3 regions of the Streptomyces nigra genome follow, and region 3 is predicted to be linked to each of the others. Evidence: riboswitches for the same ligand, from Rfam matches in the RefSeq annotation. Region 3 holds a riboswitch; each other region holds the start of a gene.
The links. Region 3 has a riboswitch for cyclic di-AMP ahead of DC008_RS26360 (M23 family metallopeptidase). Riboswitches for the same ligand answer to the same signal wherever they lie in the genome.

Region 1: another riboswitch for cyclic di-AMP. It lies ahead of DC008_RS14010 (transglycosylase family protein); the one in region 3 lies ahead of DC008_RS26360 (M23 family metallopeptidase).
Region 2: another riboswitch for cyclic di-AMP. It lies ahead of DC008_RS35865 (C40 family peptidase); the one in region 3 lies ahead of DC008_RS26360 (M23 family metallopeptidase).

The regions. Positions count from the first base shown of each region.
Region 1 is NZ_CP029043.1:3,061,226-3,065,691, forward strand. Features, by position in the region: gene DC008_RS14000 (FtsB family cell division protein) at 1-401, opposite strand, end outside; gene eno (phosphopyruvate hydratase) at 496-1,776, opposite strand; gene DC008_RS14010 (transglycosylase family protein) at 2,000-2,677, opposite strand; cyclic di-AMP (ydaO/yuaA leader) riboswitch at 2,682-2,874, opposite strand; gene DC008_RS14015 (LysM peptidoglycan-binding domain-containing protein) at 3,084-4,079, opposite strand; gene DC008_RS14020 (cytochrome P450 family protein) at 4,223-4,466, opposite strand, start outside.
Region 2 is NZ_CP029043.1:821,866-826,331, reverse strand. Features, by position in the region: gene tgmB (ATP-grasp ribosomal peptide maturase) at 1-32, shown strand, start outside; gene DC008_RS35865 (C40 family peptidase) at 94-1,893, opposite strand; cyclic di-AMP (ydaO/yuaA leader) riboswitch at 1,902-2,073, opposite strand; gene paaA (1,2-phenylacetyl-CoA epoxidase subunit PaaA) at 2,354-3,331, shown strand; gene paaB (1,2-phenylacetyl-CoA epoxidase subunit PaaB) at 3,328-3,621, shown strand; gene paaC (1,2-phenylacetyl-CoA epoxidase subunit PaaC) at 3,632-4,459, shown strand; gene paaD (1,2-phenylacetyl-CoA epoxidase subunit PaaD) at 4,453-4,466, shown strand, end outside.
Region 3 is NZ_CP029043.1:5,690,051-5,694,516, forward strand. Features, by position in the region: gene DC008_RS26355 (M16 family metallopeptidase) at 1-1,341, shown strand, start outside; cyclic di-AMP (ydaO/yuaA leader) riboswitch at 1,555-1,718, shown strand; gene DC008_RS26360 (M23 family metallopeptidase) at 1,731-2,516, shown strand; gene DC008_RS26365 (GntR family transcriptional regulator) at 2,710-3,405, shown strand; gene DC008_RS26370 (HPr family phosphocarrier protein) at 3,608-3,889, opposite strand; gene DC008_RS26380 (bifunctional acetate--CoA ligase family protein/GNAT family N-acetyltransferase) at 4,067-4,466, shown strand, end outside.

The DNA.
Region 1 (4,466 bases), 2.6 Mb from region 3:
TCGGTCCGCGACTGCCTGGCCGCGTCCGGGTCGACGACGACGAAGCCGGTCTCACCGGGCATCACATAGTGCAGCCGCAGCCGGATCTGCTGCTCGGCGTAGGCGTCGTCCTGCCAGCGGGCCTTGAGGTCGCGCAGTTCCTCGACGCGCCGGGTGGTCGCCGCCTTCTCCCGCTGGAGGTCGGCGATCTCGGCGCGCTGGGAGACGTACTGCCTTATCGGGTACGCCATGGCCACGACGAGGGTGCAGACGACCAGCGCGAGCAGCGCGGCGCGGCTGGTGAGCCGGGAGCGCCGGGCCTGCCGCTTGGTCTGGGAACGGTAGACACGGGCCGCCGTCTGCTCCCCGAGCAACCGGATCCTGGTCGCGGTGGAGAACCGGTCCCGGTCCTTCACGGCCATGTCCCGCCTCCCGTCTCAACGCGCGTACGTCCCCGCACACGGTACGGGACCGAGTACGGGGACGTACGTACGACGCTTCCTACAGGCGCGTGCCTCAGCCCTTGAAGCGGGGGAACGCGCTGCGGCCGGCGTAGACGGCGGCGTCGTCGAGGATCTCCTCGATGCGCAGCAGCTGGTTGTACTTGGCGACGCGCTCGGAGCGGGCCGGGGCACCGGTCTTGATCTGGCCGCAGTTGGTGGCGACGGCCAGGTCGGCGATGGTGACGTCCTCGGTCTCGCCGGAGCGGTGGGACATCATGCACTTGAAGCCGTTGCGCTGGGCCAGCTCGACGGCGTCCAGGGTCTCGGTGAGCGAACCGATCTGGTTCACCTTCACCAGCAGGGCGTTGGCGGCGCCCTCCTCGATGCCGCGGGCGAGGCGCTCCGGGTTGGTGACGAACAGGTCGTCGCCGACGAGCTGGACCTTGTCGCCGAGCTTGTCGGTGATGGTCTTCCAGCCGTCCCAGTCGTCCTCGAACAGCGGGTCCTCGATGGAGACGAGCGGGTACGCGTCGACGAGCTCCGCGTAGTACTCGGTCATCTCGGCCGCCGAGCGCTCCTTGCCCTCGAAGGTGTAGACGCCGTCCTTGTAGAACTCGGAGGCGGCCACGTCGAGCGCCAGGGCGATCTGCTCGCCGGGGGTGTAGCCGGCTTCCTTGATCGCCTCGAGGATGAGGTCGAGGGCGTCGCGGTTGGAGCCGAGGTTCGGCGCGAAGCCGCCCTCGTCGCCGAGGCCGGTGGCCAGGCCCTTGTTCTTCAGGACCTTCTTGAGGGTGTGATAGACCTCGGCGCCCCAGCGCAGGGCCTCGGAGAAGGACTCCGCGCCGATCGGGGCGATCATGAACTCCTGGATGTCCACGTTGGAGTCGGCGTGCGAGCCGCCGTTCAGGATGTTCATCATCGGCACCGGGAGCAGGTGCGCGTTCGGGCCGCCCAGGTAGCGGAAGAGCGGCAGGTCGCTGGCCTCGGAGGCGGCGTGGGCGACGGCGAGCGAGACACCGAGGATGGCGTTGGCGCCGAGGGAGCCCTTGTTGTCGGTGGCGTCCAGGTCGAACATGGCCTGGTCGATCAGGCGCTGCTCGGTGGCGTCGTAGCCGACGAGCTCCGGGCCGATCTGCTCGATGACGGCGAGGACGGCCTTCTCGACGCCCTTGCCGAGGTAACGGTTGGTGTCACCGTCGCGCAGCTCGATGGCCTCGAAGGCGCCGGTGGAGGCGCCGGACGGGACGGCGGCACGACCGGTGCTGCCGTCGTCGAGGCCGACCTCGACCTCGACCGTGGGATTGCCTCGGGAGTCCAGGATTTCCCGGGCTACGACGACGTCGATGGACGGCACGAGCATCTCCTTCGTGGATGTGAAGCCTTTACGCAGCCCGCGTGGGTGCTGCGAGACGAGCCTAACCGGCTCCGGAGGTTCGGCCAGCGGTCGACCGCCCTGTGGACGGAACCGAGAGCGAATTGTTTCCGAACGGAACAAAAAGCGGGCGCGTACATCTACACAGAACCCCGCCCCGGCGCACACGGGGGAACACGCGCCGGGGCGGGGAGCCTGTGGGGGCTTACTTGAGGTGGAGCTGCTGACCCGGGTAGATCAGGTCGGCGTCCTGGACGATGTCCTTGTTCAGCTCGAAGAGCTTCTCCCAGCCGCCCTTGACGTCGTGGTCGGCGGCGATGGTGCTGAGGGTGTCGCCCTTGGCGACCTTGTACTCGCCGTCGCCCTTCTTGACCTTCTTGCCGGTCGGCGTGGTGACGGTCTTGGTGCTCTTCTCGGCGGCCGGACGGTCCGCGGAGCGGGAGGCCGGCTTCTCCTCGGTGGAGCGGGCGCTCTGCTCGCCACCGGTGGCGGCGGAACCGTTGTAGGCCGCGCTCGACAGGCCGGTGCCGCAGTGCGGCCAGGCACCCTTGCCCTGGCCCGCGAGGACCTTCTCGGCTATCGCGATCTGCTGGGCCTTGGTGGCCTTGTCGGCGGTGGAGGCGTACTGCGTGCCGCCGTAGGCCGCCCAGGTCGAGGCGGAGAACTGCAGGCCGCCGTAGTAGCCGTTGCCGGTGTTGATCGACCAGTTGCCGCCGGATTCGCACTGGGCGACGGCGTCCCACTCGGAGGCGGTGGCGGCCGAGGCGCTGCCGGCGGCCATCAGCGGGCCGGCGACGGCGGCGGCGCCGGTGACGCCGACGACGGCGATGGCGCGGGCCGCCTTGGACGGACGACGGTGCTTGCCCTTGCTGGAGAACAGCATGGAGAGATCCCCTCACCGACGCCTACGAGGTGAGCTGTCGGGTTCGGGCCGGTTGAGTTGCCCGGTCGCCCACCACTGGTGCGTGGTGCGCGACTTCACCCCAAGCCGGTTCCGGCCGTGAGCCCCCGGAGGGCCTCGACGTCCGGACCCGGCGCTTACCTTGGGTCCCCCGCTCCTGCCTACGGCGCATGACGCGACGACTGTTCCCGGACGGCCGCCGGCAGGATTCGGCGTGACGGCTGTCGGGGCTCGCACTGGAGGCGAGCGGTCACGACCGTAGACACGCCGCTCGGGGATTTTCAAAGACGATCAAGGCTTCTGAGATCTATCTCTCAGTCCATTCAAAACGGACATTCACCATGAAAGCGGGGCGTGAACTGCCGCTTCATTTGGCCCTGTTCGGCCCTTATTCGGTGGGGACGTCCAGCGTCTGACCGGGAGCGATGCTGTTGGCGTCGGTGCCGATGGCCGCCTTGTTCGCCTCGAACAGCGCGCGCCATCCGCCGTCGACGTCAAGGGAGTCGGCGATGGAGGCGAGCGTGTCGCCCGCGCGGACCCGGTAGGAGGCGTGGCGGCCGGAGGCGGCGGAGTCGCCGTCCGCGGCCTTGGTCTCCTCGGCGCTGGCGCCGCGGTGCCGTCCGGGACCGGCCGGTACGTCCTCGATCGCGGCGGTGTCGACGAGGCTCCAGGATCCGGCACTCTGCCCGGAGTTGTCCTGATTCGTGATCTCGGGGCTCTCCACCGGGGAACTGTCCGGAGAGGCGGTGGCCGTGAAACCGGACTTCTCAGCCTTCTCGGACTTTCCTGACTTCCCGGCCTCGGGCGAGGACGGTGCGGAGCTCTCCGGCGACGCGGACGACGAGCCGCTCGGGGTGTTCGACGCACCGTCGGAGGAGCCCGAACCGCCCGAAGAACCGGAAGACTCGGACGAGTCGGAAGAATCAGAGGAATCGAGCAAGCCGGACGACCCGGACACCTCGCTCGGGGAGTCCCCGGAGACACCGGTGTCGAGGTCGACGGCACCCGACTTCTTGCTGAGCCCGTTGAGCACCGCACAGGTGCCCCACGGGACGGTCCCGCGCTCGGCGAGGATCTTCTGCGCCACGGCGATCTGCTGCGAGCGGCTCGCCAGATCCGGGCTCGCGGCGTAGTCGAGACCGCCGAAGCCCTCCCAGTCCGCCTGGGTCAACTGGAGTCCGCCGTAGTGCCCGTTGCCCGTGTCCGCGCTCCAGGAGCCGCCGCTCTCGCATTCGGCGACCTTGTCCCACACGCTCCCGTCCGCCGCGCTCGCGCCCGAGGCGCCGAGGAGCGGGATGGCGATGGCGGAGCCGGTCACTCCGGCCGCGACGAGAAGAGCCGGAGCCTGACGGGGGCGACGGTGACGACCGTTCCCGGAGAGCATGCGGGGACCTTTCGCGAGACAGCGGTGACCAAGGGACGCGGAATCCGCGTGCCTTCGTTGATGGGTGAACGTATAGGCAGACGATCACTTGTCACAAGTTAATGCCGCGCAGATCACGTGAAGATCACAGAGATGAGCGCATGTCATGTTTGCGGAGCGGAACTCTTGACTCCGACCGGGGTGAACTCCACGGGCAGGGTGCGCAGCCCCCGCATGATGAGACCGCCCCGCCACCTCAACTCGGCGGGATCGGCGGCCAGTCGGAGGTCCGGGAGCCGGGTGAGAAGAGTGGCGAGGGCCGTCTGTCCCTCCAGCCGGGCCAGCGGGGCGCCGAGGCAGTAGTGGATGCCGTGGCCGTAGCCCAGGTGCTGGTTGTCCCGGCGGGAG
Region 2 (4,466 bases), 4.9 Mb from region 3:
GCGGCAAGGAAGCCGGCATCGGGCGCCCCTGAGCCCTTACGACCACCCACGACCGCACCCCCGACACACCACGGCGTCGGGGGTGCGGTCGTCTCACGCGGGCCGGATCGCGCTGTGGATCGCGTCCTCGCCGGCGTAGTGGATGGACTCCTCGCGGATGACCGTGCCGGGGCCGGGGGCGTGGATCATCATGCCGTTGCCGGAACAGATGCCGACGTGACCGGCGTGGTACAGGACCAGGTCGCCGGGCTCCAGGTCCGTGAGCGCCACGCCCTGACCGGCGGTGGCCTGCTCCTGGGCGGTGCGGGGGAGCGCGATACCGGCGGCCTTCCAGGCGGCCTGGGTGAGGCCGGGGCCGTCGTAGGTGTTCGGTCCCGTCGTGCCCCAGACACAGGGCTTGCCGATCTGAACCCGGGCGAACTCCAGGGCCCGCAGGGCCCGGCTGTCCTGCGGGGCCGCAGGGGTCGGAGCGACCGCCGGATAGCTGCCGGTCTGGTCCACGGCCGGGAAGCCACCCGTCTGCGCGACCGCCGGATAGCTGCCGCTCTGGTCCACGGCGGGGAAGCTACCGGTCTGACCGACAGCCGGGAAACTCCCGGTCTGCGAGACCATCGGGAAGCTCCCGGACTGGTCCACCATCGGGAACCCAGCGGTCCGGTCGACCACAGGGAAGCTCCCGGTCCGGTCGACCGCCGGGAAGCCGCCGGTCTGGTCCACCATCGGGAACCCAGCGGTCTGGTCGACCACAGGGAAGCTCCCGGTCCGGTCGACCGCCGGGAAGCCGCCGGTCTGGTCCACCATCGGGAACCCAGCGGTCCGGTCGACCACAGGGAAGCTCCCGGTCTGGTCGACCGCCGGGAAGCCGCCGGTCTGGTCGACAGCCGGGAAGCTCCCCGTCTGACCGGCCGCAGTCGCGGAGAAGCCCGCGTCAGGCACGCCGTACCCCTGAGAGGCACCCAACTCCGACCCGGCGACAGGAGTTGCCGTGAGATAGGCAGCCGAGGCGGCCGAAGTCTCCGAGGGCTGCCCCGCCCAAGCCGTCGACCCCGGTGGAACCGTCGTCAGATCGGCGGGGCTCTGCGCCTCCAGGGCGTCCCACTGGTTCTGCGCAGAAGCAGGCGCAGCGGCAGCAGCAGGGACGGCGGCCGCCGGCGCCTCGATCGCCGCCAAGGACCGCCCGGTGTACGCCGACAGCAACTCACGCGCCTGCGACAACTTCCGCTGGCTGCGCTCCTTGGTCGTACGCAGGGAGGCCCGCTGATCGACCTCACTCTGCACGGCAGGTGCGACGGGCGCCGCAGGCAGTGCGAGCGCGCCCCCCGCCTCACCCCCCGCGGGCAGAGCCGCCACAGGCCCCGCCGTCAGCTCACCGACAGCCGCCGAACGCGAGGCACCGGACGTCAACTCGGCGACAGGGGCACCCGATCCAGCAGGCAGCTCCAGAGCCGTACGCCCCGATATCTCGCGCGCCCCTTCACCCCCGCCCGACGGGCGCGCACCCCGCGCCGGGGCGGCGGGCCGTTCCGGCATCCGGTCCTTCGGCAGGGTGGCCGGCATCGTCGGACCGAGCTTGGACCGGGCGACGTCGAACCACTGCCGGGCCACGTCGTCGAGCGGGGCGGCGCCACGGCCGCGGTCACCGTCGCGTCCGGAGGCCGCCGGACCGCCCGCGCGCTTGCGCGGTCCTGTGGACGAGGCGCGGGTGGCGTTGAAGGTCCCCGTGTCGGTCTCGGCCCGGTCGTAGAGCGAACTGACCCGCCGGCTGACCTCCTCGCGGCTCGGCCCCTCGTCCGCCTGGGCGGCGCCGGTCGACTGGCCGAACAGGGCCACCGAGGTGAGGGCTGCTGCCGAGGCGAGCGCGGAGTTGCGCATGCCGGTGCGTTCCGGCGCCATGGGCGACGTGCTCCTTCCGTACTCCGCCTACCGAGTTAGCTGACGGGTTCGGGCGTTTCGCGTCGGAAGGTGTGCCCTACGACCCGGCCCGTCACGGCCTCGGGTCGATTCACCCCATGATTCGGTTGGGTCCTCGGCTCCGCGGCCCCGAAGGGCGCGCCGACTCGGCGGAGGTCGCACGTCCCGGCGGGGATCGCCGGAGTTCAACGCGCGTCCTGGGCGGTAACTTAGCCAACTTGTGTGCCTGCAGTGAAGATTGACGTGTGAAATGTCCGATACGTTTTTGTGACCTTCGACGCTTGTGACGGCGGCCGGCCGCCGTCGCCGCGCCATGTACCTGCGTGAATACGGAGGGTGGCGGCGCTCGCGATCCCCTCCGCCGCCCGGACGAGGTCTTGCCCAGCCCTCCGAAACACGTCACACTGGTACCGAACGAATGGTCGGTTGGGAAGCGGGAGCGATGACGACCTCACACTCCGCCGAGGCGCCCCCACAAGGGCCGCTTGAGGAGCACTTCGACGCGACGATCGCGCGCGACCAGCGCATCGAGCCGCGGGACTGGATGCCGGACGGCTACCGCAACACGCTGATCCGGCAGATCGCGCAGCACGCCCACTCGGAGATCATCGGCATGCAGCCGGAGGGGGAGTGGATCACCAAGGCGCCCTCGCTGCGCCGCAAGGCGATCCTCTTCGCCAAGGTGCAGGACGAGGCCGGACACGGTCTGTACCTGTACTCGGCGGCCGAGACCCTGGGCGCCGACCGCGCCGACCTGACCGAGCGGCTGATCGAGGGTCGCCAGAAGTACTCCTCGATCTTCAACTACCCCACGATGAGCTTCGCCGACGTCGGCGTGATCGGCTGGTTCGTGGACGGCGCCGCGATCTGCAATCAGGTACCGCTGTGCCGCAGCTCCTACGGGCCGTACGCGCGCGCGATGGTGCGGATCTGCAAGGAGGAGTCGTTCCACCAGCGGCAGGGCTACGAGCTGCTGATGACGATGATGCGCGGCACCGACGCCCAGCGTGAGATGGTCCAGGACGCGGTGAACCGCTGGTGGTGGCCCTCCCTGATGATGTTCGGCCCGCCCGACGACTCCTCGCCCAACTCGGCCCGCTCGATGGCCTGGAAGATCAAGCGGCACAGCAACGACGAGCTGCGCCGGCGCTTCGTCGACATGACGGTCCCGCAGGCCGAGAAGCTCGGCGTCACCCTGCCCGACCCGGAGCTGCGCTGGAACGCCGAGCGCGGCCACCACGACTTCGGCACGCCCGACTGGGACGAGCTGATGCGGGTCATCAAGGGTGACGGCCCGTGCAACGCACAGCGGATGGAACAACGCAGGAGCGCCCACGAAGAGGGCGCCTGGGTGCGGGAGGCGGCCACCGCCCACGCGGCCAAGCAGGCCGCCCGCGCGGAGAAGGGAGCGGTGGCATGAGCACCGGAAAGCAGGACTGGCCGCTGTACGAGGTGTTCGTCCGGGGCAAGCGCGGACTGAACCACGTCCACGTCGGCTCGCTGCACGCCGCCGACGACCGGATGGCGCTGACCCACGCCCGCGATCTGTACACGCGGCGCAACGAGGGCGTCAGCATCTGGGTCGTGCGCTCCGAGCACATCGCCGCCTCCACGCGCGACGAGAAGGACCCGTTCTTCGAGCCCAGCGCCGACAAGGTCTACCGCCACCCGACCTTCTACGACATCCCCGACGACGTCCCCCACATCTGAAGGAGAGGGCATGAGTGACGACCACGTCTATCTGACCCTCGCCGAGGGACACGAGGACGACACCCGCTGGGCCTACGGCACCGGCTTCGAGGACCCGCTGCACGGCGTCGACACCACCGTGCCGCACGACGTCGACGCCGCCGCCCTGGCCGCCCTGTGCGTCGCCCTCGGCGACGACGCGCTCGTCTCGGCGCAGCGCCTGGGGGAGTGGGTCACCCGCGCCCCCGAGCTGGAGGAGGAGGTCGCGCTCGCCAACATCGGCCTCGACCTGCTCGGCCAGGCCCGGCTGCTCTACTCCCGCGCCGGCCAGACCGACGGCACCGGTCGCGACGAGGACGCGTACGCCTACTTCCGTGACGCGGCCGACTTCCGCAACGTCCGCCTGGCCGAACTGCCCAACGGCGACTTCGCGTTCACGATCGTCCGGCTGCTGGTGCTGTCCAGCTGGCGGCTCGCGCACTTCGAGCGGCTGGCGTCCCACCCGGACCCCGTGCTCTCGGCGATCGCCACCAAGGGCGCCAAGGAACTGCGCTACCACCGGCAGTACGCCGCCGAGTGGGCGGTGCGCCTGGGCGACGGCACCGAGGAGTCCCACCGCCGTATGCGCCGTGCCCAGGAGCAGGTCGCGCCCTACCTGGGCGAGCTGTTCACCGCGTTCGACGTACGGCTGGAGGTCGTCGCCGACCTCAAGCAGGTCACCGACGCGGCCGGACTGCCGATGCCCGTGTACCGCCCGCTGCCCGGCTGCGGACGCGAGGGCGAGCACACCGAGCACCTCGCCCCGCTCCTCGCCGAGTTGCAGGGCGTCGCCCGCGCGCACCCGGAGGCGACATGGTGACGACGCT
Region 3 (4,466 bases):
GCGCCCCGCCCCTGGGCGTTCCCGGCCCCCGAGCGCGGCACGCTGGACAACGGTCTGACGGTGCTGCGCTGCCACCGCCCCGGCCAGCAGGTCGTCGCGGTCGAGGTCCTCCTCGACACCCCGCTCGACGCCGAGCCCAAGGGCCTCGACGGTATCGCGACGATCATGGCGCGGGCCCTGTCCGAGGGCACCGACAAGCACACCGCCGAGGAGTACGCCGCCGAGCTGGAGCGCTGCGGCGCCACCCTCGACGCCTACGCCGACCACCCGGGCGTGCGCGTCAGCCTGGAGGTGCCGGTCTCCCGGCTCCCGAAGGCGCTGGACCTGCTCGCCGACGCGCTCAGGGCGCCGCTGTTCGCCGACGCCGAGGTGGAGCGCCTGGTGCGCAACCGCCTCGACGAGATCCCGCACGAGCTGGCGAACCCGTCGCGCCGGGCGGCCAAGGAGCTGTCCCGGCAGCTGTTCCCGGCGTCCTCGCGCATGTCGCGCCCGCGCCAGGGCACCGAGGAGACCGTCGCCGGCATCGACTCCGCGGCCGTACGCGCCTTCTTCGAGCGGCATGTCCGCCCCGCCACCTCCACCGTCGTGGTCGTCGGCGACCTGACCGGCGTCGACCTGGACGCCCTGCTGGGCGACAGCCTGGGCGCCTGGACCGGTTCGCAGGCCGAGCCGCGGCCCGTCCCGCCGGTCACCGCGGACGACACCGGGCGGGTCGTCATCGTGGACCGCCCCGGCGCCGTCCAGACGCAGCTGCTGATCGGCCGGATCGGACCCGACCGGCACGACCGCGTATGGCCGGCGCAGGTGCTCGGCACGTACTGCCTCGGCGGCACCCTCACCTCCCGCCTGGACAAGGTCCTGCGCGAGGAGAAGGGCTACACGTACGGCGTGCGCGCGTTCGGCCAGGTCCTGCGCTCGGCGCCGGACGGCACCGGCGCCTCGATGCTCGCCATCACCGGCTCCGTCGACACCCCCAACACCGGCCCCGCCCTGGACGACCTGTGGACCGTCCTGCGCGGGATCGCCGCCGAGGGACTCACCGACGCCGAGCGGGACTTCGCCGTGCAGAACCTCGTCGGGGTGGCGCCGCTGAAGTACGAGACGGCCGCCGCCGTGGCGGGCACCCTGGCCGACCAGGTCGAGCAGCATCTGCCCGACGACTACCAGGCGAAGCTGTACCAGCAGCTCGCCGCCACCGGCACCGTCGAGGCCACGGCCGCGGTCGTCAGCGCCTTCCCGGCGGACCGCCTCGTCACGGTCCTCGTCGGGGACGCCTCGGCGATCCGGGAGCCCGTGGAGGCCCTCGGCATCGGTGAAGTCACCGTCGTGACGGCCGAGTAGAGGATTCGCCGGCCCCGCGACGGACCGGCGCGCGAGGCGAGCCCCGGTGACGGCTGTGTCACCGGGGCTCCCTTATGCCCGAATTGATGCGGAGGTTGCCTGTCTGCCCTGTGGGATGCACTACAAAAGCCCCGATCCGTTTGGGAATTGAAAGCCGCCCCGCTTAGCGTCTTCCGGGCTGTTCGTCCAGCAGTGCGCCGCGTCCGCGGCACCGGACAGTCATCGCCGAGTCCCCGTACGGCGCGAGCCAGGGGAGCCGGGGACCCATCGCAGTCCCTGGGGTGAATCGGACGCCCGCGCAGCCGCGAGGGGGCCCGTAGGAGACCTTCCTGCTCCGAACCCGTCAGCTAACCCGGTAGGCGAGAGGGAAGGAAAGGATCAGCCACCACATGGCGTTCAGCTGCGCCTCGGGGAAGAACCGCCCCTCCGGGAAGCACCGCAAGCCCGGCCGGTTCGAGCGCACCACGGCCCGCGCGGCCGGTGTCGCCGCCCTCACCGCCACCGGCGTCGTGGGCACCCTCGCGGCCCCGGCGCTGGCCGCCGAGCCCGCCGCGGAGCAGACCGGCCTCATCCCGGTCGTCGCCGTCGAGGACACGATCGCCCTCCAGATCGACGCGCAGGCCGCCGCCCAGGAGCGGGCCGCCGCCGAGGCCGCGGCCCGTAAGCAGGCCGCCGAGGAGGCCGCGCGCCACCTGGCCGCCGAGAAGGCCAAGGAGGAGCGCGAGGCCAAGGAGCGCGCCGCCCGGGAGGCCGAGCGCAAGCGCCTGCTCTCCTACGTATCCCCGATCGCCGGGTCGTACGTGTCCACCTCGTACCAGTCCGGCGGGGCCGTCTGGTCCTCCGGCAGCCACACCGGTATCGACTTCCACGCCGCGAGCGGCACCTCCGTGCACGCGGTCGGCGCCGGCACCGTCGTGGAGGCCGGCTGGGGCGGCGCCTACGGCAACAACGTCGTGATCAAGATGAACGACGGCACCTACACCCAGTACGGCCACCTGTCGTCCATCGGCGTCTCGGTCGGCCAGACCGTGACCCCCGGCCAGCAGATCGGCCTGTCCGGCGCCACCGGCAACGTCACCGGGGCGCATCTGCACTTCGAGGCGCGCACCACCGCCGAGTACGGCTCCGACATCGACCCCGTCGCCTACCTCCGCTCGCACGGCGTCGACATCTGAGACCTCCGGCGTCTCCGACCGCCTTACCGCAGCCCCGGCTCCCGAGCCGGGGCTTTCGGTCTTTCTGGACAATGACTGTCCAAAAAATATCCATGGATTCCGGCCTGCCGTCGGAAATTGACGCTCCTTGCCATAGAGTCGCTGAACACACGTCATTCGTCGACGTTTCACGGGGATTAAGGCGGAGGTCGGCATGCGTATTCCGGCGCACTCGGTGTGCACCGCGATCCGGGACGACATCGTCGCCGGTGTCCTGGAGCGCGGCGGCCGTCTCACGGAGGAAGTCCTCGCCCGCCGCTACGGCGTCTCCCGTGTCCCCGTGCGCGAGGCACTGCGCACCCTGGAGGCGGAGGGCTTCGTGGTGACCCGCCGGCACGCGGGCGCGTGCGTGGCGGAGCCGACCGAGCAGGAGGCCGCGGACGTGCTGGAGATGCGCACCCTGCTGGAACCCCTCGGCGCCGCCCGGGCCGCCCAGCGGCGCACCGAGGCCCACCTCAAGGTGCTGCGCGGGCTGGTCAGGCTGGGGCAGGAGCGGGCCAGGGGCGGCAACAGCGAGGATCTGCGCTCGCTGGGCGGCTGGTTCCACGAGACGCTGGCCCAGGCGTCCGGCAGTACCGCGCTGACCTCGACGCTGACCCAGCTGCGGCACAAGATCGCCTGGATGTACACCGTGCAGGCGTCCGCCGACCCCGCGGAGATCTGGGCCGAGCACGGCGCGATCGTGGACGCGGTGGCGCGCGGCGACGGCGAACGCGCCCGCGCGCTCACCACCCTGCACACCGAGCGCGGGCTGTCCGCGCACCGGCTGCGCTTCGGCTCGGGCGGCGACCGCACGGAGCGTGTGAGGAATTCGCAACATGCCGTAAACATGCCGAGCCTGCGGAATTAACACCGGCACCGTATACAAAGAAGAGCAATTTCGGGGCGGTGAATTCCCGCTGCCCTTTTTCGGGTGCTCGGGTAATTATGGAGCCCGCCGCCGTGAGATTCCATGCGCTCCGGGCGGTAATGCGGTGGGAAAGACCAAGCCGCGCCCGCCGGTCAGGCGGACGCGGCTTCCTGGTTCCGTGCGGGATACCCGCCCGGACCCCTCAGACCGTCGCGGGCAGTTCGTCGAGGCCCTCGGCGACCAGCTTGGCCAGACGGTCGAGGGCGGCGTCCGCGCCCTCGGCGTCGGAGGCCAGGACGATCTCCTCGCCACCCTGGGCGCCCAGGCCCAGGACGGCCAGCATCGAGGCCGCGTTGACGGGGTTGCCGTCGGCCTTGGCGATGGTCACCGGGACTCCCGTGGCCGTGGCGGCCCGGACGAAGATGGAGGCGGGGCGGGCGTGGAGACCCTCGGCCCAGCCGACGTTGACGCGGCGCTCAGCCATGTGTTGCTGCCCTTCGTGGTTCAGGGTTGTCTAGACCAGTTTCCCACACGAGGGGGGCCCGGCGGAACGGCCCGGGCGCCCCTGCCTCGACGGCCGCCGGATCCCGGCCCCGGCCCGCGGGACGTCGGGACCAGCCTGCCTCGCGCCGGTGTCGTACGCGAGCCGTAACCTGGCCCCATGCAGAGCGCCTCGGACCGGCACGTGTACCCCGCCCACTGGGAAGCCGACGTGGTGCTGCGCGACGGCGGCACCGCCCGCATCCGTCCCATCACCGTCGACGACGCCGAGCGCCTGGTCAGCTTCTACGAGCAGGTGTCGGACGAGTCGAAGTACTACCGCTTCTTCGCGCCCTACCCACGCCTGTCCGCCAAGGACGTCCACCGCTTCACGCACCACGACTTCGTGGACCGGGTGGGACTCGCGGCCACCGTCGGCGGCGAGTTCATCGCCACCGTGCGGTACGACCGGATCGGCGCCGACGGGACGCCCGCGTCCGCCCCCGCCGACGAGGCCGAGGTCGCCTTCCTCGTCCAGGACGCCCACCAGGGGCGCGGCGTCGCCTCCGCCCTGCTCGAGC